DNA from 4 places in the Thioalkalivibrio sp. K90mix genome. Region 2 is predicted to be linked to each of the others. Evidence: predicted binding sites of a transcription regulator. Region 2 holds the regulator's gene; each other region holds the start of a gene.
What was found. The regulator sigma-54, encoded in region 2, starts transcription at its own class of promoters, with help from an activator protein. The targets are predictions, from matches to a motif close to TGGCANGNTNCNTGCTT.

Region 1 (7,092 bases), 310 kb from region 2:
TCGGTGAAGCGCACGCCGGTGACGCGGTCCTCGCCCAGGATCGCCTCGGTCTGGTGCGCCATGCGAAAACGCATGCCGCGCTCCTCCAGCGAGCCGCGCAGCATCCCGGCGGCCTCGGCATCCAGCTGGCGCTCCATCAGGTGATCCATCAGGTGCACCACGGTGACCTCCATGCCCTGGCGCATCAGGCCGTTGGCAGCCTCCAGGCCCAGCAGGCCGCCGCCGATCACCACCGCATGCTGGTGTGCGCGGCTGGCCGCGAGCATCGCGTCCACGTCGTGGATGTCGCGGAAGGCAACCACGCCCTCCAGTTCGTGCCCCGGCACCGGGATCATCACCGGGTCGGAGCCGGTCGCCAGCAGCAGGCGGTCATAGGGCGCCTCGGTGCCGTCCTCGGCGATCACCCGCCGGTTCACGCGGTCGATCCGCTCGATGCGTCGGCCCTTGTGCAGGGTGATGCCGCGTTCGGCATACCAGGCATCGTCGTTCAGCATGATCTCGTCGACGGTCTTCTCCGAGGCCAGCACCGGCGAGAGCATGATGCGGTTGTAGTTGCCCCAGGGCTCGGCGCCGAACACGGTGATGTCGTACATGTCCGGCGTGAGCTTCAAGAGCTCCTCGACCGTGCGCATGCCGGCCATGCCGTTGCCGATCAGGACCAGCCGCGGCTTGTCGTTCGCGGTATCCATCACGCGGCCTCCGACTCGGGGTTCTTGTGGCGCTCGTGGAGAAAGCGCAGCACCTCGGCCCGGTAGTGGTTGTACTGGGGGTTGTCGGCCATCACCAGGCGCTCGCGCGGCTTCGGCAGGTCGATCTCCAGGATCTCGCCGATGGTCGCCGCCGGGCCGTTGGTCATCATCACGATGCGGTCGGACAGCAGCACCGCCTCGTCCACGTCGTGGGTGACCATCAGCACGGTGTTGCCCAGCTCCGACTGGATGCGCATCACCTCGTCCTGCAGGTGCGCCCGGGTCAACGCATCCAGCGCGCCGAAGGGCTCGTCCATCAGCAGGACCTTCGGCTCCATCGCCAGCGCCCGGGCGATGCCCACGCGCTGCTTCATGCCGCCGGAGATCTCGTCCGGGCGCTTGTCCAGCGCGTGGCTCATGCCGACCATATCCAGCGTCTGCAGGATCCACTCGCGGCGCTCGGCGGCGGATTTCTTGCCCTTGAAGGTCTTGTCCACCGCCAGTGCCACGTTGTCGCGCACGGTCAGCCAGGGCAGCAGGGAGTGGTTCTGGAACACGACGCTGCGATCCGGACCCGGCTTGCTGACCTCCTTGCCGTCCAGGATCACCGCGCCGGTGCTGGTCTCCAGCAGCCCGGCGACGATGTTGAGCACCGTCGACTTGCCGCAGCCGGAGTGGCCGATAATGGAGAGGAACTCGCCGCGGTCCACGTGCAGGTCGACGTCGCGCAGCACCTCGCTGGCCGTCGGTCCTTCGCCAAAGGTCTTGTGGACGTGTTCGATGGAGAGATAGCTGGTCATGATGATTCTCCTGTGAGGGGCCGGATCAGCCGGCCTGCGTGCCGCGGGTGACCCATTTGCCGACGGTCGCGACCAGACGGTCGAGGAAGAACCCGACCAGGCCGACGTAGACCAGGGCCAGCACGATGTCGCTGAGCATGGAGGCGTTCCAGGCATCCCAGATAAAGAAGCCGATGCCGACCCCGCCGATCAGCATCTCGGCGGCGACGATCGCCAGCCAGGCGAGGCCGATGCCGATGCGCAGACCGGAGAAGACATACGGCGCGGCGGCCGGGAGCATGATCTTGGTGAAGTACTCGAAGCCGTTCAGGCGCAGCACGCGGGCCACGTTCACGTAGTCCTGCGAGATATTCCGGATGCCGACCGAGGTGTTGATGATGATCGGCCAGATCGCGGTGATGAAGATCACGAAGATGGCCGACGGGTTGCTCGCCTGGAACGCGGCCAGGGAGATCGGCAGCCAGGCCAGCGGCGGCACGGTGCGCAGCACCTGGAACAGCGGGTCCAGCCCGCGCATCGCCCAGGTGGACTGGCCGACCAGCACGCCGAGACCGATCCCGGCGACCACCGCCAGGGCGTAGCCGTAGGCCACGCGTTCCAGGCTGGCGAGCAGCTGCCAGGCCATGCCCACGTCGTTGCCGCCGTAGTCATAGAACGGGTTGACGATCAGTTCCCAGGTGTCGGTGATCACCTGACTCGGGCCGGGCAGTACGGCTCCCTGGGAGGACGTCATCATTTCCCAAAGGAGCAAAAAAATCGCGGTCACGATCACCGGGGGCAGGACCACGGTAGCCGCGTTGCGCATACGCCGGGCCCAGGCCCCGGGGTCGGGCGGCGGGGCACCGCCGGACCGGGCCGACGGCGCCGCCGGCCGGGCCACCGCGGCCGTGGAGGTCTCCGCGGCCGCCGGGCGTTCGCGCCCGGCGCCGAAGGTCATGTTGCGATCGAGAATGGCACTCATCGTCGAATCCTCTTGAATCGTCTGTGCAGGGGGCGTCGGGCCGTCGCGTCAGGACGCGAGCGCCTTGATCTCCAGGCTGTCGAGATAGGCCTGTGGGTCTTCCGGGTCGAAGACCTTGCCGTCGAAGAACTCTTCCTTGCCGCGCGAGGTGGACTCGGGGATGTCGGCCGAATCGATGCCGAGCGTGTCGGCCGCCTCGCGCCAGATGTCCTCGCGGTTGACCTCGTCCACCAGGGCCTGCATGTCGAGATCCGGCGGCAGGTAGCCCCAGCGGATGTCCTCGGTGAGGAACCACAGGTCGTGGCTCTTGAAGGGATAGGAGGCCTGGTCGTTCCAGTAGCGCATGCGGTCGGGATGGTCCTCGACCACGCGGCCGGTGCCGTAGTCGAAGTGCCCCTGCATGCGGTCGATGATGTCGCCGTACGGGGCATGGATGTAGCGCCGGCGCGAGCAGATCTCGGCGACCTCCTCGATATTCGCCGGGTCCTCGCAGTACATCTGCGCCTCCATCACCGCCATGGTCAGGGCGCGGGCCGCGTTCGGGTTCGCCTCCACCCAGTCCGCGCGCATGCCCAGCGCCTTCTCGGGATGGTTGTGCCAGAGCTCGCCGGTGGTGTTCGCGGTATAGCCGATGCCCTGGTTGATCAGCTGCATGTTCCAGGGCTCGCAGACACAGAAGGTGTCCATGGACCCGACGCGCATGTTGGCGACCATCTGCGCCGGCGGCACGACGATGGTGGAGATGTCGCGGTTCGGGTCGATCCCGCCGGCCGCCATCCAGTAGCGAATCCACAGGTCATGGGTGCCGCCGGGGAAGGTCATCGCCGCGCGTACCTCGTCGCCGCCGGCGCGCTTCTCCGCCAGCGCCTCCTTGAACTCCCCGGTCTCCAGGCCGACCTTCAGATCGGCGTATTCATCGCCCACCGAGATACACTGTCCGGCCAGGTTCAGCCGCGCGAGGATGCTCATCGGCGTACCGCGACGATGGATCAGGTAGGGCATCGGCGTCAGAATGTGCGAGCCGTCGATGCCGCCGCGGCGCGAGCCCAGTTCCAGGTTGTCGCGCACCGTGCCCCAGGAGGACTGCTTCAGCACCTGTACGTCCGGCATGCCGTGGGCGGCGAAGAACCCCTTCTCCAGCGCGACGAACAGCGGTGCGGCATCCGTCAGGGCAATAAAGCCCAGCTTCGCCTCGGTGGTCTCCGGCTTGCCGTTGCCGGCCTTCGCATACCCCCAGGGCGCGGCCCCGGAAACGCCCAGCGCGGTCGCGCCGATCCCGGCGGCCATGCCGCCCAGGAAACGCCGGCGCGACAGGCCGGGGGTCTTCTTCGTGTCGTTCGTGTGATCGGTCATTGCGGGTTCACTCCCCTTGTCAGGCAACTCGTCCAAAAACGAAAAAAGGCGTCGCATCAGCCCGGCCGCTTGTGCAGCCGGGTGATGGACGCCTTTGTCCAGTCCCGTGGGAGGCCCGGTCATCGGGTCTCCCTGTTGTCAGGCGACGAACCGCCATTGGCTCGTCTTGCCGATACTCCTGCAGGAGGTGTGCCAATTAGCCGTTGCTAATCGACCTCGCCGGAAACAATCGCGCCATGGCGCGGGAAAATCGGATGGTTCGCCGTATGGAGTTGAACGCTGTCGGAAAACCCGGCGTCCGGGAGACGATCCGCAAGGCACCAGACTGGGGCGCGCTTGCGGTGCAGATGAACCGCGCTGGTGCACAACCTGTAGGAGCCGCCTTGGCGGCGAAGCCCCTGCCAGTGGCAGACACTGGCAGGGGCTTCGCGGGCAAGCCCGCGCCCACAGAGGCGCCGCCCACCGGCATCCCTTTCCCGGGGAATGGGCTACAGACCGCCCTTGCCCAGCAGGTCGGACATCGCGACGGTCGCCTCGGCGACCTCGGCCAGGCGCCGGTTCTGGTTCATCGCGGTCTGGCGCAGGAGCTTGTAGGCCTGATCCTCGCTGAGGCCGCGGTGCTGGATCAGCAGCGCCTTGGCGCGCTCGATGGTCTTGCGTTCGTCCAGGGCCTGGCGTGCCGCATGCAATTCGTCCTCCACCGACTGCAGCCGGGTCGCCTGGCGCTGCACCAGGTCCATCACCGAGTGCCCGACGATCGGGACGTTGAGTACGGTCTCGCCCTCCTCCTGCGTGCTCTCCAGGCCCTCCGGCGCGCCGAAAAACACCGCATACGGCACGCTGTCGCGCAGCTCCGACTCGGCGAGTTGCTCCACCCGATCACGCACAGCGCCCAGGTCCGCGCGATCCGCCGTGATGCGTGCCGAACAGCACTCGTTCAGGTGCATCTCCAGCAGGTCCTCGATCTCCTTCATCGCGTCGATGCGCGCGGTGGTGCAGGCAAACCAGGTCTCGGCGCGGGCCGGGTCCGGCAGGGGATCGCCCCGGAGATCGCCGTGGGTACAGGCCTGACGGCGCAGCCGCTCGACCTCCGCCGCGAAGCCCGCGCCCTGCAGTTCCTGCCAGGCCGCGCAGGCGGGCTTCGGGGCAAACTCGGAGAAGATCCGAAACGAGCGTTCCTGGGCATCGATCCGGTGCAACAGGGACTGGCGCAGTTCGCCATCGAACACGCCCTGACCAAAGCCGGCGGCCCCGATCGCGCGTTCCTGGCCCGCCAGCTCCTTGCCCTGCATGAAGTTCAGCAGGGCCACCAGGGCCCGCGAGACCTCCGGGTCCGTGGCGGAGTCAGCGGCCTCGAACACCACTGCCAGCAGCGACCGGATCAGCTCGCTGAAGCCGCGCATCGCCTCCATCGGCGAGAGCGTGCGTTCGCTGACCTCCGCCCGCAGGCTGGGCAGACCCGACAGGCCATGCAGCGCCAGCGCCATGCGCCCCAGCAGACGGCTGCGCGCGTGGGCACAGGCCCCGGGCTCCAGCCAGCCATCAAGGTGTTCACGAAACGCCTGTGCGGTGGTGTCGGATTCAGCTCGGTACTGCGCTAGTTCGTCCGCATAGCGCTGGCCACCGGAGCCGATCCAGAGGCTGGAGGCACCGCGTTCGCGCTGGAGCTGATGCACCAGCGCGCGGATGCGCCCGACCAGCTGTACCGCCTCCAGCAGGCGCTCCAGGCTCACCACCTCGCACTTGCGCGAGGCGACCAGGAAGTCGCCAATGGCCTCTTCGAAGGAAAAACTCGGGGATGGGGTCTGGGTCATGCTCGTCGTCCGTGGATCACTCCCGGAACAAACAAGCATGCGATGTGCCAGTTCGAGGGGCTGACACAGGAGACACGGGCAAAACGGGCGGGGGATCACACCCCACCCGCGGACCGGCCCGCTCGATCAGAAGCTCATGGAGCGGTCGAAATCGGCAACGGCCTGGACGTACTGACCCATGCCGGCCATCTCGGCGTTCGGCAGGAAGTTGTGCTCGCCGACGTCGCGGCCCTTGGCGCAGGCCTCGCAGGCCCAGAACGGGACGCCTTCCTCGACCAGCGAATCCACGATGTCCTTCATCGCCGGCATGTTGTGGCCGACGATCTTGTCGTAGACATTCCGGTTGGCGATGTTCACGGCCTCGCCCTGCAGCCAGACGGTCACGTCATGGCCCTGCTGCTTGGCCACGTTCGCGGCAATCATGCCGAGAGTGGCGCGGGTCGGGTCGTCAGTACCGGCGGTAACAGCAACAATAAAACGCATGGGACTCTCCTTGGTCACGTCAAAGTGGCAGGCACCGTAGCGACCCAAGTCGGGACCGTCGAGTTCCCACAAGCCTCAAGGAGACGCCGAGTCAGGAAGCGCCTTTCGACGTAATGCTCATGCGATAGAGCTTGAAGGCCATCAGCAGCCAGGGAATGGCGTGCATGATCAGGTCGAGGATATCGATCGGACGGGTCAGCTCGCCCTGGAAGAGCCAGCGGATCTTCTCGACGATGTGCGGTTCGGGGACATAGGGCGACAGCCCCAGGGTGGCCACGAACAGTGCAAACAACCACAGTGGGGAACGGTCGACCCAGGCAACAAAGGCTTTCATGGCGCGCATCCTACCCGAAGCCTGGGCCGACTTGCGACTGCTCTGGGATCGGGGACTCTCGAGGTGCCCCAATGCCACGCAGGAGCACCGGCGGACAGTGCACCAGGTCCTCCGGTCGGTCGATGTCCGCCCGCGCTTCCAGCTCCGCCCAGACAAGACCCTGCGCCTGGGCCCGCTCACGGGTCTGTTCCAGCACCCGATCGCTGCCCCACTCGACGGCCTCGAACAGCCCGGGGACGGGCCGCGCGGCGGCCAGCAGCACATAGCCACCATCCAGCGCCGGGATCAGTGCCACATCCGCCCCTTCAGCCAGCGCCTTACGTGCAGCGACCAGGTCCCCGACACCCAGCGTCGGGGCATCGGACCCCATCACCAGTGCCGGAAACGGCCCCACCTCCAGTGCATGGCGCATGCGGGCCCCGAGGTCATCACCCACCTGGCTGTGCAGGGAACAGCCAAAGCGTTCCGCACAACGCTCGAGGAACGGATGATCGGTATCCGGGGTGCACCACAGCTCCACATGGTCCGGTGCCACCTGACGGGCCACGTCCAGCGCGTGCTCCAGCAGCCGTTCGTGCAGCCGTGCGGCGCCCTTGGCACCCAGCGCGGGAATCAGCCGCGTCTTGGTCCGGCCCGGCTCGGGCGCGCGGGCAAAGAC
Region 2 (7,092 bases):
CGGGTGTCGCCGGCGTGTCAGGTGGTAACGGCGCAGCAGAACCTCGCTGGAGGCCTGCAGGAACATCACCTCGACCTGCAGCCCCTTGCCCCTGAGTTCGCGCAGCAGGTCGGCAAAGCCCTCCAGCGCCGCCAGCCCGCTGCGGACATCCACCCCGACTGCCAGATGCCGGTCTTCGTCCGCGTCGTAGTCACCACTGCGGACCTGTTCGATCAGTCCGGGCAGTAGCGGCAGGGGAAGATTGTCGACGCAGAAATAGCCGGCGTCCTCCAGGGTGTGCAGGGCGACCGTCTTGCCGGAACCCGACAGACCACTGACCAGCAACAGTCGCATTCAGCCCTCCGGGTCCGGGTTGGGGACCGTGGTGGCGGGGATCGCACGATGGTAGGGCGGCTCCTCGGGCTCACCGCTCATCTGCCGGCGCTGGCGCGCGCGCAGGTCGTCCCCGGCAACGTAGCCCTGCATGTGCAGCATGTGGTTGCGTACCGCCGCCTCGATCATCACGGCGATGTTGCGCCCCGGCGCGACCGGCAGGCTGATCAGCGGGATGCGCAGTCCGAGGATGTCGATCTCCCCGCGGCGGCCGTTCAGGCGGTCGTCCGGCACCGGCGAGGGCTCGTTGTGATCACGCAAGTCGATGATCAGCCGCAGGTATTTGCCGCCCTTGATCGCGGAGTCCCCGTACATCGCGCGGACGTTCAGCACCCCCAGGCCGCGGACCTCGAGCAGGTCCTGCAGCAGGGCCGGGCAGTGCCCACGCACGATATCCGGGGCGATACGGGCGAACTCCGGCGCATCGTCGGCAATCAGCCGGTGCCCGCGCGAGATCAGCTCGAGCGCCACCTCGCTCTTGCCCACGCTGGAGGCCCCGCTGATCAGCACGCCAATGCCGAGGATCTCCATGAACACGCCATGGCGCACCTCGAAATGGGCCAGCCGCTGCTGCAGGAAATAGCGCAGCAGGGAGATAATCTCGTGGCTGCTGGTCGAGGAGCACAAGATCAGCGGCAGCTGCTCATCGGGGACGTCCGGCATCTCCGAGAACGGGCAGGTGTCCTCGGCGAAGATCACCGCGGTCGTCCCGGTGCGGGCCATCTCCAGGATCAGTTGCTCGCGCTGATCATCGCTCAGCCGCGCGATATAGCGCGCCTCGAAATCGCCGATCACCTGGATACGGTTAGGCCGGATCAGGTTGAGGTGCCCGGCGAGGGGCAGGTCGTCGCCGTCACCGCCGACCAGGTTGCGATCCGGTGCGACCTGCTCGCCGTGTACGTAGCGCAGATCCAGGCGATTGCCCATCGCCTGGATCAGGACCTCTACGGTGATGTCGCGCGCGATGCCGCCCTCTCCCAGTGCCTCGTTCATGCACGAATCTCCGGCAGTGCTGGCACGGGGCGTCGTAAGAGAGAAAGTACTGCCGGGAGAGCCATGTTCAGGCGTCGCCGAAGGCCCGGGTCAGTTCGCGTTCCAGGGCGTCCGCGTCGCCGGCACGGCGCAGCGAGGCGATATTGTCGGGCTGCGAGAGACCGCGAGCCAGCTGCGCCAGCAGGTCCAGGTGCGCGCTGGTCGCCGCCTCGGGCACCAGCAGTGCGATCAGGATGTCCACGGGTTCGTGGTCCATGGCGTCGAAGTCGACCCCCTGGTCCAGCCGCAGGACCGCGACCCGGGGGGCATCGAGCTCGGCCAGACGCCCATGCGGGATGGCCACGCCATGCCCCAGACCGGTGGAGCCAAGCTTCTCGCGGGCAGACAGGGCCTCGAAGATGGCCCCGCTGGCCGGGCCGGCGGACTCCTCGCCGCCGACGGCCAGCAACTCGGCCAGGGTCTCGAGCGCCCGTTTCTGGCTGGAACACTCGGGCTCCAGCCGGATACGGGCGCGGGTGATCAGCTCGGCAATGGTCATTGCGTTAAAGGGCCTGTTCGCGGTTGCGCTGGGCACCCTCGGCGCGGTGATGGTCCTTGACCTTTTCCTTGTGCTTGATCAGCTGACGATCCACCTTGTCGATCAGGCCATCAATCGCCGCATACATATCCTCGTGACTGGCTTCGGCGTGGATGTGATTGCCGCTGACCTGGAGATTGGCCTCCGCCTTGTTGTTCAGGTTCTGGTTTTTCTCGTGGGTCAGCACCACATGCACGTCGATCACTTTGTCGAAGTGGCGTTCCAGCTTCGCGAACTTTTCGTTCACGTAGTCGCGCAGGGCGTCGGTGATATCGACGTGATGGCCGGTCAGGTTGATCTGCATGGTCAGGCTCCTTTTTGCTTGGTTCCACTGGGCATACTCGCCATCTGCCGGCGTTCGCTGGAAGACGGTATGTGCATAGCCTCGCGGTACTTGGCCACGGTGCGTCGGGCCACATTAATGCCCCGATCCGACAGGATCTGGGCCAGTTTTGCATCACTCAGTGGCTTGTTCGGGGTCTCGCCACCAATCAATTCCCGAATCATGGCACGGATCGCGGTCGCCGAGCATTCGCCGCCATCGGCTGTGCCAACATGACTGGAAAAGAAGTACTTGAACTCGAATACCCCACGCGGGGTGTGCATGTATTTCTGTGTAGTCACCCTCGAGATGGTCGATTCGTGCATCTCCAGGGTCTCGGCGATATCGCGCAGGATCAGCGGTTGCATGGCAACCTCACCATGCTCGAGAAACCCCTGCTGGCGCACGACGATGGCCTGGGCGACCCGCAGCAGGGTGTCGTTCCGGCTGTGCAGGCTCTTCAGGAACCAGCGCGCCTCCTGCAACTGATCGCGCATAAACGCGCTATCACGCGCATCGGAGACCTGCCGCACCATGCCCGCATAGAGATCGTTGATGCGAATGCGCGGCGCAATCTCCGGGTTCAAGTCCACGCGCCAGCCATCGCGGTCATGGCGGACATAGACATCCGGCACCACATATTCCGAAGTGGACTCGCTGATCTGGGCACCGGGCCGCGGATTCAGGGTGCGGATCAGGTCCAGCGCCCGCGCCAGCTCGTCCGGGTCGCGCACGCCGGACTGGCGCTGCAGGGCTCGGTAGTCCCGCTTGGCCAGGCTCTCCATGCCGTTTTCCAGGATGGCTCGAGCCGCGTCACGCGCCGGGGCATCCGGCGCCAAATGGCGCAGCTGGATCTCCAGGCACTCGCGCAGGTCCCGCGCACCGACGCCCAGCGGGTCGCACTGCTGAATCCAGTGCAGCACCGCCTCGACCTCGTCGACCCCCACGGGCTCGTCTTCGCCCTGGCTGATCATCTCCGCCAGCGCCTCGAGTTCACTGTCCAGATAGCCGTCCGGGCTGATCGCGTCGATCAGCGCCGCCCCGATCCGTTGGTCTCGTGGGGTCAGGTGGCTCAGATGCAGCTGCCAGAGCAGGTGGTCCTGCAGGCCCTCGTCCTCGCCGTCGGAGGTATTCTCCAGCGGGTCGCGGTCGTCCAGGCCGCGTGGGCTCGGGGCGGGCTCGTAGATGTCGTCCCAGCGACTGTCGGTGCTCAACTCCTCGGGGATCACGTCATCGCCAGCCGTGTCGGCCTGCATGCGATCCCCGTCGACCCGTTCGCCCCCTTCCTCCGGGCGCTCGGGCGGGGCCTCCTCGCCCTCGTCCTCCACCTGCTCGAGCATGGGGTTGCTTTCCAGCGCCTGCTGGATCTCCGCCTGCAACTCCAGCGTGGAAAGCTGCAGCAGACGGATCGCCTGTTGCAGCTGCGGGGTCATCGTCAGCGTCTGCCCCAGCTGCAGATTAAGCCCGGGCTTCAGCATCGCGGTTTGAGGTCCATGGTGACCATCAAGATCATCTTAAGGAAACACTGATCAATGTTCACAGTCGAAAGTTTTCTCCGAGATACACGCGGCGCACCTGGGGGTCGTCCAGCAGCTCCTGCGGGGTCCCGGCGCTCAGGATGCGGCCCTCACTAAGAATATAGGCCCTGTCGCAGATTCCGAGGGTCTCGCGCACGTTGTGGTCGGAAATCAGCACACCGATCCCGCGCTGGGCCAGATGCCCAATCACGGCCTGGATATCACCCACGGAAATCGGATCCACGCCGGCAAACGGTTCGTCCAGGCAGATAAAGCGCGGGTCACCGGCCAGTGCCCGCGCGATCTCGGCGCGACGACGCTCGCCCCCGGACAGGGCAATCCCAGGGCTGTGGCGCACGGTCTCCAGCTGGAACTCCTCGATCAGGGCATCGCCGATGCGGCGTCGCTCGTGGCGGTCGAGCTCCGAGCGCAGCTCCAGCACCGCCTGCAGGTTGTCCCAAACACTCAGCCGACGGAAGATCGAGGCCTCCTGCGGCAGGTAGCCCAGCCCGGCTCGGGCCCGCGAATGAATCGGGGCCCGGGTGATGTCCCGGTCACCCAGCGTGATGCGGCCACGATTGGGCCGGATCAGGCCGACCAGGCTGTAGAAACAGGTGGTCTTGCCTGCGCCGTTCGGTCCCAGCAGGCCCACGACCTCCCCTGGTGCCAGATCGACGTCGACACGATCCAGCACCGTACGCTTGCCATAGCGCTTGGTCAGCTCGCGGCCGGTCAGATAGCCGGCCATCGGCGCAGATTCGCCACCGGCCGCGGCGGGCGCGCTGGTGTCGAGCTCGTTCATTCGTCGTCTTCGCGGGGCTGGATCCTGATACGTACACGCTCGTCATCGGCCTCGCCACGCTCGGCCTCGATCACATCCGTCTCCAGGTCGTAGACGATGCGCTTGCCGCGCGCTTCCTCGGCTGCCGTGATCACATGCGCCTGGTCGGTCAGGATCACCCGGTCCTCGTTCAGCAGGTAGTCGATGCGCAGCGCGGTGGCGATGCGCATCTCGCCCGTCTCCGGGTCCGGGGACTCCAGCCGCGCGGGCTCGCCGTGGGCCTCCATCTCGTAAGGGCGTCGATCGCGGCTGCGCACATAGACCTTGTCGGCCTCCAGTGTCATGTCCCCGCGAATCACCACCACATCACCGGTATAAGTGCTTACGCCCCGCCGGTCGTCCATCTCCGCACGATCGGCGGTAATCTCCACCGGCAGGGGCTGCTGCTGGGCAATGACCGGCGCGGCCAGCAGCAACAAGGCACTGCCCAGCAGCACGGACCATCCGGCCCGGGCGAGCGACGACCCACCACGTTCAGTCATTTGCGGCTTCCTCCTCGCCCGACTCGCTGTAGAGCGTGTACACGTCATGGAACAGCTCTATGGTATCCCCTCGCGAGTCGACGCGCAGACCCGTTCCCCGCTGGAAAAGGCCAGGCTGCTCCAGCGTCGACGGGGCATCGGAGGTGGCGATCATGGTGTCGGTCGCCACCGTCACATCGGCGGATTCAATCACCGTGCGCACGCGCTCGCCACGCTCGGGCTGCACCCCCCGCGTGGGGCCGATCAGGTCCAGGATCTCGTCCATCGGTCGGTGCAGCGCCTCGGGCGCAGTCCAGTGCCATTCGATACCGCCGGCGTCAAAGATATCCAGGTCGGGGTCGTCGATCAGTTGAGGGCCGTCACGGCCAAACTCGCGCAGCCGCGTCCCGCGCAGGCGGTGACTCAACTCGCCGTCCTCGCCAGTCGCGTGCAGCGTGAAGCCCTCGATCTCCAGCGTCACCTCGCCCTCCGGCTCGTGCTCGCTGGCAACAGCGCCGGCCACCAGCGCCGCCATTGGCAACAGGATCAGCGCCACCGGTCCGGCCACCCACTTCATCCGTCGACATACTCCGCGAACAGGGCCTCCAGCCGCCCCTGGGCCGCCAGCAGGCCCTCGCAGACCTCGCGCACCGCGCCGCGACCGCCGGGGGCCTGCGTAACCCAATGTGCATGCTGCAATACCAACGGGTGGGAATCCGCCACCGCGATGCCGAGCCCCACACGGCGCATCGCTGGCAGATCAACGATGTCGTCGCCCACGAAGGCGGCCTCGTCGGGCGCATGGCCGCTCTGCTCCAGCAACTCGTGCAGTGCGGCCCCCTTGTCGCGCCGCCCCTGCACCAGATGCTGCACACCGAGGTCCCGCATGCGGTGCTCGACCACCCCGGAGGTGCGTCCGGTCAGGATCGCGACCTCCAGCCCTCCGTCCAATGCCAGACGGATGCCGTGCCCGTCGCGCGAATGAAAGGCCTTGTACTGCTCGCCGGCATCTCCCATGAACAGGCTGCCATCGGTCAGCACGCCGTCGACATCCAGGATCAGCAGACGCACCGCCGCCTGGCGGCTGTGCAGGGCCTCGTCGTGACGGTCCATCAGGCCACCCCCGCGCGCAGCAGGTCGTGCATGTTCAGCACCCCGACCAGCCTCTGGTCGTCATCCACCACCGGCAGGGCATTGATCCGCTTGCTCTCCATGGTCTCCAGCGCCTCTACGGCCAGCCACTGCGGACGGGCGGCATGCCCGCCACGCGTCATCACCTGGCCGATGGTCAGCGCCTCCAGGCTTTCGCCACGATCCAGCGTGCGCCGGAGGTCGCCATCGGTAAACACACCGAGGATATGCGCCTCGGGATCGGCGACGATCACCAGCCCCAGCCCCTTGCGCGTAATCTCGAACAGGGCGTCCTTCAGCGGGGCCTCGGGACCCACGCGCGGGATCGCGTCACCGGTATGCATGATGTCCGCGACATGGACCAGCAACCGCCGCCCCAGTCGGCCGCCGGGATGCGAGCGGGCAAAATCGTCGGCGGTAAAGCCGCGCGCATCCAGCACCGCGACCGCCAGGGCATCGCTCATCGCCAGCGCGGCCGTGGTGCTGGAGGTCGGGGCCAGGCCCAGCGGGCAAGCCTCGCGCTCGACCGAGACATCCAGGTGCACGGTGGCATCCTGCCCCAGCCGCGACCCGGGATTGCCGGTCAGCGCGATGAGCGGTACGTCCAGCCGCCGGATCAACGGCAGGATGGTCAGCAGCTCGTCGGTCTCGCCGGAATTGGACAGGGCGATCACCACGTCGTCACGGGTAATCATGCCAAGATCGCCGTGGCTGGCCTCGCCGGGGTGGACGAAAAACGCCGGGGTCCCGGTGGAGGCCAGGGTGGCCGCCAGCTTGGAGCCGATATGGCCGGACTTGCCCATGCCGGTCACCACGACCCGGCCGCGGCATTCGAGGATGTGGCGACAGGCCTCCAGGAACGCATCGTCCACGCGGTC
Region 3 (7,092 bases), 1.1 Mb from region 2:
AGGCTTCGGACAGATGGCCGGCGTCCGTGCCCGGCTCCGCCGCACGCTCGCCGAGCATCAACCGTTCCAGATAACGGGCGATCAGGTCGACCTCCAGGTTCACCGGCGTACCCACGGCGTAGACGGAGAAGCGGGTCAGCGACCAGGTGTGGGGGATGATGTTGACCTCGAATTCGGCCCCGTCGACCCGGTTCACGGTCAGGCTGGTGCCGTCGATGGTGATCGAGCCCTTCGCCGCGATGTAACGCGCCAGCGCGGCGGGGGCGCGAAAGCGCACGCGGGTGGAGCGCGCGTCCGGCTCCATCGCGATCACCTCGCCCACGCCATCGACGTGGCCCGAGACCATGTGCCCGCCGAGGCGATCGCCCAGGGCCAGCGCCCGCTCCAGGTTGACCCGGTCGCCAGGCCCCAGGGCCCCCAGTGTGGTCACGTCCAATGACTCGCGCGAGACGTCCGCAGCGAAGCCCCCGGTGGTCAGGTCAGTCACGGTAAGACACACGCCATTGACAGCGATGGAGTCACCCAAACGAGTGTCGGACAGGTCCATCCCCGGCGCATTCACGTAGAGGCGCACGTCGCCCCCACTGGGCGTCAGACGATCCAGGTTGCCAAGGGTCTCGATGATTCCGGTGAACATGGGCCTTGTTTCGGTTGCAGGCCACCCCGGGAGGGGGCGCCGCGAACCGACCATCTTAGGGAAACACTAGTGAATTCGCACCACTGGGTTACGGGTGCCGGGGCCTTGCCAGGCAAATCCCCACTAATGTGCGGTGCCCTGGCGGCGCGGGCGCGCGCGCAGGCGCAGGCTATCACCCACCCAACGGCTCTCGAGGATCTCCAGCTCCGCACGCTCGTCCATGCGCGCCAGCGGCCATTCAACCAGCGGGCGGGCGCTCGAGCCCAGCAGCAGTGGCGCCTGGTACAGCAGCCACTCGTCCACCCAGCCCCCGCGGGCCAGCGCCCCGGCCAGACCCGGTCCGGACTCCACATGCAGTTCGTTGACCTCGGCACGCGCCAGCTCCGCCAGCACCTCTCCAAGGTCCAGCCCACCGTCGGGCGAGTCGCTGGCCAGCGCGATCGGCCGCACATCGGCGCCATGCCCACGCAAGGTATCGGCTGCCGGCGAGCGTGCTGCATCCGGACCGGTCAGGATCCAGACGGGGCCGCTCTTCAGGATCTGGGCGCCGGGGGGCGTGCGCAGCCGGGCATCCAGGATCACCCTGAGCGGTTGCCGGGTGGACAGGTCCGAGTAGTGCGGGTCATCGGGAAAACCGGCCTGCGCGGCCAGCTGGTGCGGCTTCAGGCGCACGGTCAGGCGCGGGTCGTCGGCCACCACGGTACCGCTGCCGGTCAGGATCGCCCCGGCGCGCGCCCGCCACAGCTGCACGTCGCGACGCGCCGCCTCGCCGGTAATCCAGCGCGACTCGCCCGAGGCCATCGCCGTGCGGCCGTCCAGGCTCGCCGCGAGCTTGATCCGGACCCAGGGGCGTCCCTGCTCCATGCGCTGGACAAAGCCCGGGTTCAGCGCCCGCGCCTCGGCCTCGAGCACGCCGGTTTCGACCTCGATCCCGGCCGCGCGCAGCGCCTCCATGCCGCCACCACAGACTTGCGGATTGGGGTCCTGCATCGCGATCACCACCCGGGCCACGCCGGCCTGGATCAGTGCCTCGGTACAGGGGGGGGTACGGCCGTGGTGACTGCACGGCTCGAGCGTTACGTAGACGGTGGCGCCGCGCGCGGCTTCGCCGGCCGCGCGCAAGGCGTTCACTTCGGCATGTGACTCGCCGGCGCGCCAGTGCAGCCCCTCGCCGACGACCTCGCCCTCGCGCACCAGCACGCAGCCCACCCGAGGATTGGGATCGGCGCTGAAGCGGCCAAGATCGGCCAGCTCCAGCGCCCGCGCCATGTGACGCCGGTCCTCCACCGCCTGCTCGTGTCCCGGCTGTGCCATCAACTGCCCTCCTGCGAATCGCCCGGTGCGGAGGCGTCCGTGTCGGCGAGTCCCTCATCGATCAGGCGCAGCTGCGAGCGACGCATCTCCGGTGTCAGGTCATCCTCGAGGCGCTCGATGGCCTCGCGGAAGGACTGCACGCTGGCAAAGCTCAGATAGATGGAGGCAAAACGGATATAGGCCACATGGTCCAGGGCATGCAAGGCCGCCAGGACCATCTCGCCAATGCGGTCGGACTTGACCTCGGGGGCCGCCAGGGAGGCGAGCTGCCGCTTGATGTCGTCGATCACGCGTTCGACATCCTCGGTCTTCACCGGGCGCTTGTGCAGCGCCCGGCGCAGACCGCTACGCAGCTTGTCCTCGTCGAACGCGACCCGTTCGCCGGAGCGCTTGACCACCCGCGGCAGGCTGAACTCCGCCCGCTCGAAGGTGGTGAAGCGCGCCCGGCACTCGCGGCACTCGCGCCGACGCCGGATCTGTTCCTGCTCCGGACCGGCCGTGCGCGAGTCGACCACACGCGTGTCCTGAGCACCACAGGCCGGGCAGCGCATGGCGAGCCGCCGCTACGTCGCGTTATTCGGCCGCGCCGTAGACCGGGAACCGACGGCAGATCTCGACGACCTTGGCGCGGGTCGCGTCGATCACCTGCTCGTTCTCGTGGTCATCCAGCACGTCGGCGATCCAGCCCGCCAGCTCGCGCGACTCGGCCTCGGTGAAGCCGCGGGTCGTGAGCGCGGCGGTGCCGATGCGGATACCGGAGGTCACGAACGGCGACTGCGGGTCGTTCGGCACCGCGTTCTTGTTGACCGTGATATTGGCGCGGCCGAGCGCGGCGTCCGCGGCCTTGCCGGTCATACCCTTGGAGACCAGGCTCAGCAGGAACAGGTGGTTGTCGGTGCCGCCGGAGACGATGTCATAGCCGCGCTCGACCAGGACCTCGGCCATCGCGCGGGCGTTGGCGATCACCTGCTTCTGGTAGGTCTTGAATTCCGGCTCCAGGGCCTCCTTGAACGCCACCGCCTTGCCGGCGATCACGTGCATCAACGGACCCCCCTGGGTGCCGGGGAAGATCAGCGACTGGAACTTCTTGTTCAGCTCCGGCTGACCCTTGGAAAGGATAAAACCGCCACGCGGCCCGCGCAGGGACTTGTGCGTGGTGGAGGTGACCACGTGGGCATGGTCGATCGGATTCGGGTATTCGCCGGCGGCGATCAGCCCGGAGACGTGGGCCATGTCCACCATCAGGTAGGCGCCCACGGAATCGGCGATCTCGCGGAAGCGCTTCCAGTCGACCACGCGCGAGTAGGCGGAGAAGCCGGCGACGATCATCTTCGGCTGGTGCTCGGTGGCCAGGCGCTGGACCTCGTCGTAGTCGATCAGGCCCTCGTCGGTGATGCCGTACTGCACCGCGTTGTAGATCTTGCCGGAGAAGTTCGGCTTGGCGCCGTGGGTCAGGTGCCCGCCGGCGTCCAGGCTCATGCCGAGCACGGTGTCATGCGGCTGCAGCAGGGCCATGTACACGGCCGCGTTGGCCTGCGAGCCGGAATGCGGCTGCACGTTGGCGTAGTCGGCGCCATAGAGCTGCTTGAGTCGGTCGATGGCGAGCTGCTCGACGATGTCCACGTACTCGCAGCCACCGTAGTAGCGCTTGCCCGGATAGCCCTCGGCGTACTTGTTGGTCAGCACGGAGCCCTGGGCCTCCATCACGCGCGGGCTGGTGTAGTTCTCCGACGCGATCAGCTCGATGTGCTCTTCCTGGCGCTGCGCCTCCTTGCTGATGGCGCCCCAGAGTTCGTCGTCGTAGCCGTGGATGCTCATGTCGATCGAAAACATTCGGATCTCCCGTTTCATTACTTTCGTGGATTCGGTTTCCCGGCGCGCCGATTCACCGGCGCAGGCCTGGGAAGGGGGAAACAAAGACGCGTAATGATAGGGGATGCGGGGCTTTTTTTCAGGCGACCACGCCGGCAAGGCCCCGCCACCCGCGATTCGGCACGCCACGCAATACCGACATTATTTCCTTTTTTTCAACCACCTAGACGAGTTTCCGTTCTTTCACGAGACCGGTGCGGTAGCGAGGCCAACCGATGCGCCCCGTACTCACCATTAGTGTCCTGTTTCTTTACACCCGATCTCGAACCGGCGTGGAAGCCGGCATACGGCCACCGCCCTCTAACCACGTGCGCACTAGGCCTGTCATCCAAATGGATGCCCAACCAGCGTCACACTTTTTTACACCCATACCCTTCGCGCCATGCTCGAGCGCATGGACATTCGCCTATCCATATGTTTTTGCGTGTGGATTCTTTGTACCGAGCCCGCATGGCACCTTTTCTGCATACCCCTGCATGCACAAGGACCGGATGGGCCGGATCCGCGCAAGCTACCCAGGGGGCTATTCCCAGGGAAGGTGCATCGAATGAAACCCATACGCATTACACCCTATTTCGCGAGTGCCGCCCTGTTGCTGGGCCTGGGCCTTTCCGGCGCCGCACAGGCTTCGTTTATTAGCTGCGAAAGCCTGGACGGGGGCCTCGAGGATCGCGTTACCAGCAACATCGGCTGCCAGGTACTCCAGCCGCTCGATGGCAATGCGAACGACCCTGTGGGCGGCGACTCAGCCAACTGGATCGTCAACACCGCCGGTGGCACGGGTTTTTTTGGTATCAGCGACTGGCAGTTCGATGGTCGCTGGGAAGACCCGCCCGACAGCAACGGCGATCCGCTGGAATTTGATCCGGCGGACCCGACACTCAACCTGGTCACCCTGAATGGCCACTCTCTGAGCGGCACCTGGACACTCGATCCGAGCTTCGTCTACGGAGACCTCCTGTTCCTGTTCAAGGACGGCGGCAACACGAACCTGGTTGGCTATCTGATGACCGGTTACAGCGGCTCCTATTCCACGCCCTTCAGCCGACCGCCGTTCCCGCTGCCGGGGGCAGGAAACGACCGCGACATCTCCCACGTCAGCATCTACTACCGCCCCGGCGGCCGTGTCCCCGAACCCCACACTCTGCTGCTATTGGGTCTGGGTCTGGGCTTGCTGGGTATCGTCGTCCGCCGCAAAGCGCGCAGGGACACGATGGCAGCCTGATCACCTCCTGCTCGGCTTCGGCATGATGGCGCCCAGGTGGCGCCATCATTGCGTTCAGGCTCCCCGATCCACAATGAATCGCTGGCCTCGACCGGACATGTCCGGTTTTTTTACATCTTGGCTATACCCCGCGACCGCCTCCTCAAAGCAATTCCCGCAAGCGGTTGTTTCAGCAGCCGAATCCCCCATCTCGTCGAACATGGCACGAAGCGTGCTGCATTCCCGCCTTGTGAGTGATGGCACTTTCGGACGATCCCCGTCCCCGCCGCATTCATGAGACACCATGGAGGGACTTTCGTCCCATGGAGATAAGCCCGATGTCATGCAAGCCTTTGCCCTCGTTCCTGGCCGGGACGTTGCTCCTGTTGACCCTGTCGCTTTCCGGGGCCACCCAGGCCGCACTTCTCGATTGCAGTGCCCTGTCCGGCAACGTCGGCGACAAGGTCAGCAACAATATCGGCTGCCAAATTTTGTCGCCTTTGGATGGTGCGGCCACCGACTCCACCACCGGGGACCCCTCCAGCTGGCTGGTAAATACCGCGGGCGATACCGGGTTCTTCGGGATCAGCGACTGGCTGTTCGACGGCCGCTGGACCTCCCCCGGGTCGAACAGCTCGACCCTCGCCAGCTTTGATGGCAATCGCCACAACGGGCAATGGAGCCTCGATTCCGAATGGGACTATGAAGACCTGCTGTTCGTGTTCAGCCATGGCAACGGCACCAACCTCGTCGGGTTCCTGATGACCGGAATGAACGGGGAATACAGCTCACCCTTTACCCAACCGCCCTTCAACTATCCGGGTGCGGCTACACGCAACATCTCGCATATCAGCGTCTATTACCGTTCGAGCGCGGTCGGCACCGTCCCCGAACCGAAGACGATGCTGCTGATGGGCCTGGGGCTCGGCCTGCTTGGGCTGATACTTCGCCGAAACCGGCTTCAGGGGTCCCGTTTTCCGGCCTAGCCGAACACACCGCGGCCCGTCGCCGCGCGCCATAAAGGGCACGCCTGTCGGGCGTGTCCTTGATCCTGCTTGAAGAGGGTCCTGCACAGGACCGCGGATATCCAAAGGCGGGGCTGCCCCCATCGTCCCCGCCCGCAGGCACAATCGACCTGAATGCGAACGTGCTATTTGATCGACGTCTCCCTAGAATCCTCGGCACTGCCGCGATTCGTTCCCGGCAATACCCCGGAGGGCGTATGAATCGATCCAGTGTGACGAGGACCGACCGGCGATGGCTGCAACGGCTGCTGCCAGTGCTCACCCTGGTCAGCCTGCTGCTGGCCACCACCACACAGGCCGAATCGCGCTTCATCAATATCGGCACCGGCGGGGTCACCGGCGTGTATTACCCGGCGGGCCAGCACCTGTGTCGTCTGTTCAACACCCGCCGCGACGAGCACGGGATGCGCTGCACGGCGGAGAGCACCGGCGGGTCCGTGTTCAATCTCAACATGATCCGGTCGGGCGACATGGACTTTGGCGTCGCGCAGTCGGACCTGCAGTACCACGCCTATCGGGGCTCCGGGCGTTTCGAGGCGTTCGGCCCCGCCCCCCATCTGCGCGCGGCGTTCAGCCTGCATGCCGAACCCCTCACCCTGGTAGTGCGACCTGACGCAGACATCGAGGGGCTGGATGACCTGCCCGGCAAACGCGTCAACATCGGCAACCCGGGCTCGGGCCAGCGCATCCTGATGGAAGAACTGATGGAGGCGCTGGGCTGGGACCAGGACACCTTTCGCCGGGTGAGCGAACTGCCCTCGCGCGAACAGGCCCAGGCGCTGTGCGACAACCGCATCGACGCCTTTGTATTCTCGGTCGGCCACCCCTCGGCCGCGATCCAGGAGCCCATCGCGACCTGCGATGCGCGGCTGGTGTCGATCGAAGGCGCGACCGTCGACCAGCTGGTCGAGGACACCCCCTATTACCTGCGCGCCGTGATCCCCGCCGGCACCTACCCGGGCCAGGGCGACGACATTCACACCTACGGTGTCGGTGCCACGCTGGTGACCTCGACCCGCACCTCGGAGCGCGCGGTCTAC
Region 4 (7,092 bases), 330 kb from region 2:
ATAGCAAATTCCGCACTCTCCGCACGGAAACGTTTAATTGTATTATCAAAGACTTATTGACCCGAGAGGACCTGAAGGCACAACGGCACCACCAACCCGATGGGTCGGTGGTGCCGGCTCGCAGGCCAGGGGAGGAAGTCGAGGGAGAACTCAGTCGCGCAGATGCTGGTTCACAAAGCGGGTGACCCGGATCATCGCGTCACGAGAGGCGAGATCGTCGGCGAAGGTGCGGTTGCTGCCATTGCGAAAATCGAAGCCGCGGCCAACGCCTGGATATTCGATCCAGGTCACATCACCGCCGCGGCTTTCCAGACCGTCCGCGGCCATCTTCGCGGTCCGGTGGCGCTGATACTGCTCTTCGTCGCCGATCAGGATCATCATCGGGATCTCGAGCTGATTGACCTCGTTGGCGTAGCGATACACCTGGTGCGGCTCGCCGAGGTTCGGGTCCTGCAGGTGCGGGTAGTAGCCGGCCCAGCAGGCAACATCCTCGACCTGCCGCTCAAAGGTCACGGCCACCTTAAGCGTCTTGTAGCCCCCGCGCGTGATGGAGACCAGGCAGGCCCGGTCACCGACGATGTCGTCACGCTCGAGCAGGACATCCAATCCCTTGTTCAGGTCGCCCTCCAGCTCGTAGTCATGATCCAGCGGATGGCTTTCCATGAAACGGCCGGTGTACATGTCCGGCGCCATCACCACGAAGCCGCGCGCGGCCAGGCGCTTCACATGCAGGATCGCCAGATCGTCCAGCCCGCGCCGGCCATGGGCCCAGAGGATCGCGGGATAGGCCTCGCCATCGGCGGGGCGCGCCACCAGCGCCGGGATGTCCACGCCGTCGCGCTCATACTCGAATCGCTCGATCTCGACCTCGTGATTCTCGAGATCGGAATACAGCACGCCGTCTTCCCACCAGTCGTCATCCCACCACCAGTTGTCAGAACCGGTGGGTTCATCCGCGGCGAGCGGCGAGACGAGGAGGCTGGTGGCGGCCAGCAGGCAGAACGATCGAAAAGCAGAAACCATGAATCCCGAACCCCTTCTTATTGGAGCCGCGCAGAAGACCCAACTGGGGATCCCGCAGCCGTGAGCCACGCCTTCGAGCTTAGAGCAAAGCACGGCGTCCTGCCCAGCACATCGGACCCTAGACCCCGCCCGGAAAACCGAGTTGGCGCCAGGCCTCGTAGACGACCACGGCCACCGCGTTGGAGAGGTTCAGGCTGCGGCTATCGGGCTGCATGGGCAGACGCAATCGCTGTTCGGGAGGCAGTGCGTCGAGTACCGCTTGGGGCAGTCCGCGGGTCTCCGGCCCAAACAACAGGGCATCACCGGACTGGAACCCGGCCTGGTCGTAACGGGCCTGCCCGCGCGTGGTCAGGGCGAACTCGCGCTGCGGCCGGATCGATTCCCGCCACCGTTCGAGGCTGTCATACTCTTGCACCCGGGCCAGCTCGTGATAGTCGAGCCCGGCGCGGCGCGCCCGGGCGCTATCCAGCTCGAAGCCGAGCGGATGGATCAGGTGCAACGCCGCCCCGGTGTTGGCCGCCAGACGAATAATATTGCCCGTGTTCGGCGGGATTTCCGGTTCATAAAGGACGATGTGAAGCATGAGTGATTCGCGCACCGATCCGCGGCTGGCCGTTGATTTCTGCGGGCTGCATTTGAACACGCCGCTGGTGCTGCTGTCCGGCTGTGTCGGCTTTGGCGAGGAATACACCCGGGTTGCCGGGTTCTCCAATCGCGACGCGGGTGCGATCTGCCTGAAGGGCACGACCGGCCAGGCGCGACTGGGCAACCCGCCGCACCGCGTCTACGAGACCCCGGACGGCATGCTGAACGCGATCGGGCTGCAGAATCCGGGCGTGGACCGGGTGGTGGACGAGATCCTGCCCGCGCTGGATTTCGAGGAGACGCGCTTTTTCGCCAACGTCTCGGGCTCCACGATCGAGGAGTACATCGAGGTCACCCGGCGTTTCGACGACTCGCCGATCGATGCCATCGAGATCAATATCTCCTGCCCCAACGTGAAAGAAGGCGGCGTGGCGTTCGGCAACGACCCGGAGATGTCGGCGCGCGTGGTCGAGGCCTGCCGCTCCGTGACCTCCAAGCCGTTGATCACCAAGCTGTCGCCCAACCAGACCGACATCGCCGAGAATGGCCGCCGCTGCATCGATGCCGGGACCGACGGGTTTGCCGTGATCAACACCCTGATGGGGATGGCCGTCGACGTGGAAAACCGCCGCGCGGTGATCGGCAACAACCAGGGCGGACTCTCCGGCCCGGCGATCAAGCCGATCGCGCTGTTGAAAGTACAGCAGGTCTATCAGGTGGCCGCACCGCATAATGTCCCGATCATCGGCCAGGGCGGCGTGATGAATGCGCGCGACGCGCTGGAATTCCTGATCGCGGGCGCCAGCACCGTGGGCGTGGGTACCGGGCTGTTCTACGATCCGCTGTGCCTGCCGAAGATCCTGGACGGCATCCGCGACTACATGGATCGCCACGGCATCCAGCAGGTCAGCGAGCTGACCGGGAGCCTGCAGCTCAACAGCGCGATCTCCGCCTGCGCCGCCCCGGCCCCGGAAGACCCCACGACCTGATCTGCCCTACTCGTCGTCGATGCCCAGCTCCTGAATCTTGCGAGTCAGGGTGTTGCGGCCCCAGCCCAGCAGGGCAGCGGCCTGCTGGCGATGCCCACCGGTCACATTCAGCGCCTCGCGAATCACCGTACGCTCCAGTTGTGGCAGAACCCGGCCGAGCAGGTCGCGCTCGCCCTGTTGCCAGTGCTGCCGAGCGACCTGGGCCAGCTCGCTGGTCCAGTCACGCGGCGTGGCCATCTGCGCGTCCGACAGGCCTCCGTGGGTCTCCATGGGCGGCGCATCCTGATGCAGCTCGGCCGGAAGGTCGTCCAGGTGCACCTCACGTCCCGAGGCCATGACCGTCAGCCAGCGACAGGTGTTCTCCAGCTGGCGAACATTACCCGGCCAGGGCAGACGCTGCAGCTCGCGCACCACCTCCGGCCGCATGGTCTTCGCCTCGACCCCCAGTTCGCACGCCACCTCGGCCATGAAGTGCTGCACCAGCAGCGGGATGTCCTCCGGGCGCTCGCGCAACGACGGCACATGGATACGGATCACGTTCAGGCGATGGAACAGATCCTCGCGGAACAGCCCGGCGCGCACGCGCTCCTCGAGGTCCTGGTGGGTGGCGGCGATGATGCGCACATCCACCCGGATCGGGGTATGCCCACCGACGCGATAGAAGGTTCCGTCCGCCAGCACCCGCAGCAAACGCGTCTGCAGGTCGAACGGCATGTCGCCGATCTCGTCGAGGAACAGTGTGCCGCCATCGGCCTGCTCAAAGCGGCCCTTGCGGCTCTGGCTGGCGCCGGTAAAGGCGCCACGCTCATGACCGAACAGCTCGCTCTCCAGCAGGTCTTTCGGGATCGCGGCGGTGTTCAACGCGATCAATGGCTGATCGGCCCGCGGGCTGTGCTGGTGCAAGGCCCTCGCGACCAGCTCCTTGCCAGTGCCGGACTCGCCGTTGATCAGTACGGTGATATTGCTGCGCGACAGACGCCCGATCGCGCGGAACATCTCCTGCATCGCCGGCGCCTCGCCGATGATGGGGGTGTCCTCGATCCTGGCGCCACCCTCGGCATTTTGCTGCGCAGTCGCCCGCGCCTCCAGCGCACGCTGAACAAGGGCCACGGCCTCGTCGACATCGAACGGCTTGGGCAGATACTCGAAAGCCCCGGTCTGGTAAGCGCCGACCGCGCTCTCGAGATCCGAAAACGCCGTCATGATGATGACCGGTGGCGGATCCGGGCGGGTCTGCATACGGGCGAGAAAATCGAGGCCGTTCAGCCCCGGCATGCGGATGTCGGCCACCACCGTATCCGGGGCCTCGTCAGTCTCCAGCGCAGCCCAGGCCGCGTCGGCCGTCTCGAACCCGCGCACATTGATACCGGCGCGCTGCAGGGCGCGATCCAGCACCCAGCGGATCGAGTCGTCGTCGTCAATGATCCAGACGATGGGGTCCATCAGTTGCCGGCCTCCTTGGCATTTTGGGGTTCGATCGGCAGCAGGATGTCGAACGAGGTGCTGCCCGGTCGCGAACGGCATTCAATGAGTCCGTTGTGCAACTGGATCAGGCTCTGGGCGATGGGCAGGCCCAGGCCGGTGCCCGCGGCGCGGCCGGTCACCATCGGGAAGAAGATGCGCTCGCGGATCTCCTCCGGGATGCCCGGGCCGTTGTCGCGCACGCTCAGGCGTGCCACCAGGCGGTGGCGGTGACCGGAAATGGTGTACTGGCGCAGTACGCGCGAGACCAGGGTGATCTCGCCGCCCTCGCTCAACGCCTGCACCGCGTTCTGCACCAGATTCAGGATGGCCTGCACCAGCATGTCGCGGTCGGCCTGCACATCCGGGATGCTCGGGTCGTAGTCGCCGCGGATCTTCAGACCCAGCGGCAGTTGCACACTGACCAGGCCGCGCACGTGCTCCAGCACCTCGTGGAGGTTTACGGCCTCGAGGCGGGGCAGGTTGTTCGGGCCCAGCATGCGATCCACCAGGCTGCGCAGCCGGTCCGCCTCGCGAATGATGATGCCGGTGTATTCCTTCAGCCCGTCGTCATCCAGCTCGCTGGCCAATAGCTGCGCCGCCCCGCGCAGGCCGCCCAGCGGGTTCTTGATCTCGTGGGCCAGCCCCCGGGTCACCGCACGCGTGATCGCCTGCTGCTTTTGCAGCTGTTCCTCGCGACTGATCCGTTCATGGCGATCAATGGCGTTAAGTTCAAACAAGAGTTGTGGCTCGCGGCCATCGTCACCGCGCAGAGGCGTGATGGTGATGTCCGCCAGGAAGGGCTCGGCGCGCAGTGGCTCCATCTGTCGGGCGCGCAGGGTAATCGGCTGATCGAGTGACAACACCGACCGCAGCCGATTGGACAGGCTGCGGTCGAGCCTGAGGCACTGCCCCAGTCCGTGGCCGACGATACGCTCGCGGCTAAGCCCCAGCAGGACCTCGGCCGCACTGTTCAGGCTGACCAGGCGCAGCTCGCCATCCGTCACCAGCACGGCAGTTGACAGGTCGTCCCACCAGGGCCATGGCGCTGGGGCGGGCTTGGCAACAGGATTGTTCATCAACGGGCCTCAAGCAGGAATCGCGCCAAACAGGGGCACAGCACAGGGTGGATCATCCGCGGGCAGGAGAGCGCCCAGGCAAGGCGGCCGTGGCGGCAATCACCAAGCGCCGCCCCATTATAGTGCAAATACGGCACCATATTGGGGCAGAATGCGCACGGAGTTGGTGCGGCCGACTAGTTCTGCGGAATCTGCTGGACCTGGGGCTGAGGTGCGCGCGGGGCCTGGGGGGCCCGAGGGGCCTGCGGGGCGCCGCCCTGGGGGAATTGCTGCGGGCGCTGTTGTTGCTGCTGTTCGCGCGGGATCGCGATGCGCAGCACGTTGAACTGGATGGTGTCGCTGCTGGCGAGCTCCTGCCCGGCGTCGTCTTCTACTCGCGCCTGCAGGCTGTATTCGCCGCGGTTGAGCCCCTCGAAGGTGATACTGGAGCCGGTGCTGTCGCCAGCCTCCTCGCCGTTCAGCAGCCAGACGACGCGATGGCCGGCCTCGGTATCCAGGGCGGGCTCCAGCGCCACCTCGGCGGTGACATTGCCGTCATTGGCACGCACGCCGGCCCCGTCCTCCGGCTGCGTAATCGCGACGCGTTCGTAGCCACTGGCATCGGCCTCCTCTTGCTGAGGCCGCACCGGACGTTCAAGGATCTCTCGGGCACCCTCGAGCGGCACCCCGCGCATGGGCTCACGTACATCGACCGACTCGCTGGCGCTGCCCTCGGGAGGACGGTCGCCAAAGTGCACATTGCCCTGGTCGTCAGTCCAGCGATAGACCTCGGCCTGGGTGAGCGCCGGCAGGCACATCGCGACTAGAAACAGCACCCAGACCTTGTTCATCGTCGATCTCCTTGGGCCGAAACCCCCGAGCCACCTACGCGGCACGTACCCACATGCCCTGCACACGGGCGGCGTGCCCCTGCAGCGCAACGAGCCGCTGGCGTTCGGCCTCGCCCGTCGCGCCGGATTCGCGACGACCGATCCAGTCGTCCAGTGCGGCCAGGCGCAGCAATGTCGGTGCGGCCCCGCGCTCGATCGCGGCCAACGGGCGTCTGGCATGGTAGCCCGCAAGCAACGCGCGGTAGGCATCGGCTCGAATCTCGCCGGCCTCGTCCACCGCAATCGCCAATGCGATGCGCGCGAGCTGCCAGAAAGCGGGCACCGGCGCCGGCGGCATCACCAGATCCGCGAGCCCGGCCCCTTCCGAATAGACCCGCACCGAGTGCCAGTAGCTCCCGGCCAGCGGCAGATCCTCGAAACGATAGAGGCTCTGGTGGTGGAGTTCGGCATCCAGCGTCTCCCGCTCGCCGGCCAACAGCGTCTGGCCCAGGGCATCGGCGCGTTCGCGCAAAAGCTGCTGCAGCACCCCGCGGCGATAGCCCGTGGCCTCCGGCATCGCACTCGCCGGGTGCAGGGCCTGCCAGCTCGCGGCCCGCTCCCCCAGGGCGTTGAGGCTTCCGGGGCCCTCGGCCGACAGGGGTTCGCGCAATGCCTGACCTTGATCCAGGAAAAGAATCCGCGTCCCGTCGGCATCAGCGGTGGCCAGCGGGCTGATGCCTGCACCCTTCAGGGCCGCCTCGATACCGGAGGCGGCATCCGCCGACAGACGCAGGCACTGCACGGGCTGCCCCGCCAGCAAGGCCTCGCCCTCGCGAAACTCGATGCTCACCCCGCAGGCCTCGGCACAGGCCTGGCAGTCGTGTTCGTTCATTACCATTGGAAAATCACCCAGGACGGCGGTACGAAATCGGGTTCCAGCTCACGCTGACGGCGATCGAGCAGGCCGTCGCCGGTGCTGTCGATCAGGTAGTAGGAGGGACCGGCCGCGGGGATCACCTCCACCATCACCAGTTGCCCGCCCATGCGGTACTCGCGCCGGGTCTCCCCGTCGCGTTCGATGATCACAATGTCAGCCTCTTCCAGGCCCCGCTGCTCGCGCGCGCGTTCGTCGAGCACGGGCGGCGC

Region 1: the regulator sigma-54 is predicted to act here: its motif matches at 3,982-3,998, upstream of TK90_RS03340 (CmpA/NrtA family ABC transporter substrate-binding protein).
Region 3: the regulator sigma-54 is predicted to act here: its motif matches at 4,275-4,291, upstream of TK90_RS09470 (PEP-CTERM sorting domain-containing protein).
Region 4: the regulator sigma-54 is predicted to act here: its motif matches at 5,149-5,165, upstream of glnL (nitrogen regulation protein NR(II)).

Annotation. Positions count from the first base shown of each region.
Region 1 covers NC_013889.1:702,351-709,442, reverse strand. The annotation lists gene nirB (nitrite reductase large subunit NirB) at 1-689, opposite strand, end outside; gene TK90_RS03350 (ABC transporter ATP-binding protein) at 689-1,489, opposite strand; gene ntrB (nitrate ABC transporter permease) at 1,515-2,450, opposite strand; gene TK90_RS03340 (CmpA/NrtA family ABC transporter substrate-binding protein) at 2,499-3,803, opposite strand; gene TK90_RS03335 (nitrate regulatory protein) at 4,292-5,617, opposite strand; gene TK90_RS03330 (DsrE family protein) at 5,744-6,100, opposite strand; gene TK90_RS03325 (hypothetical protein) at 6,192-6,434, opposite strand; gene TK90_RS03320 (TIGR04282 family arsenosugar biosynthesis glycosyltransferase) at 6,445-7,092, opposite strand, start outside.
Region 2 covers NC_013889.1:387,605-394,696, reverse strand. The annotation lists gene rapZ (RNase adapter RapZ) at 1-333, opposite strand, end outside; gene hprK (HPr(Ser) kinase/phosphatase) at 334-1,365, opposite strand; gene TK90_RS01815 (PTS sugar transporter subunit IIA) at 1,433-1,903, opposite strand; gene hpf (ribosome hibernation-promoting factor, HPF/YfiA family) at 1,908-2,246, opposite strand; gene TK90_RS01805 (RNA polymerase factor sigma-54) at 2,249-3,742, opposite strand; gene lptB (LPS export ABC transporter ATP-binding protein) at 3,801-4,529, opposite strand; gene lptA (lipopolysaccharide transport periplasmic protein LptA) at 4,580-5,059, opposite strand; gene lptC (LPS export ABC transporter periplasmic protein LptC) at 5,097-5,660, opposite strand; gene kdsC (3-deoxy-manno-octulosonate-8-phosphatase KdsC) at 5,657-6,196, opposite strand; gene TK90_RS01780 (KpsF/GutQ family sugar-phosphate isomerase) at 6,196-7,092, opposite strand, start outside.
Region 3 covers NC_013889.1:1,998,732-2,005,823, forward strand. The annotation lists gene TK90_RS09450 (riboflavin synthase) at 1-637, opposite strand, end outside; gene ribD (bifunctional diaminohydroxyphosphoribosylaminopyrimidine deaminase/5-amino-6-(5-phosphoribosylamino)uracil reductase RibD) at 761-1,951, opposite strand; gene nrdR (transcriptional regulator NrdR) at 1,951-2,502, opposite strand; gene glyA (serine hydroxymethyltransferase) at 2,525-3,784, opposite strand; gene TK90_RS09470 (PEP-CTERM sorting domain-containing protein) at 4,371-5,048, shown strand; gene TK90_RS09475 (PEP-CTERM sorting domain-containing protein) at 5,381-6,013, shown strand; gene TK90_RS09480 (TAXI family TRAP transporter solute-binding subunit) at 6,250-7,092, shown strand, end outside.
Region 4 covers NC_013889.1:54,388-61,479, reverse strand. The annotation lists gene TK90_RS00260 (dienelactone hydrolase family protein) at 151-1,023, opposite strand; gene TK90_RS00255 (tRNA (cytidine(34)-2'-O)-methyltransferase) at 1,142-1,606, opposite strand; gene TK90_RS00250 (dihydroorotate dehydrogenase) at 1,605-2,597, shown strand; gene ntrC (nitrogen regulation protein NR(I)) at 2,604-4,040, opposite strand; gene glnL (nitrogen regulation protein NR(II)) at 4,040-5,137, opposite strand; gene TK90_RS00235 (DUF4124 domain-containing protein) at 5,314-5,967, opposite strand; gene TK90_RS00230 (hypothetical protein) at 6,002-6,838, opposite strand; gene TK90_RS00225 (DUF2782 domain-containing protein) at 6,838-7,092, opposite strand, start outside.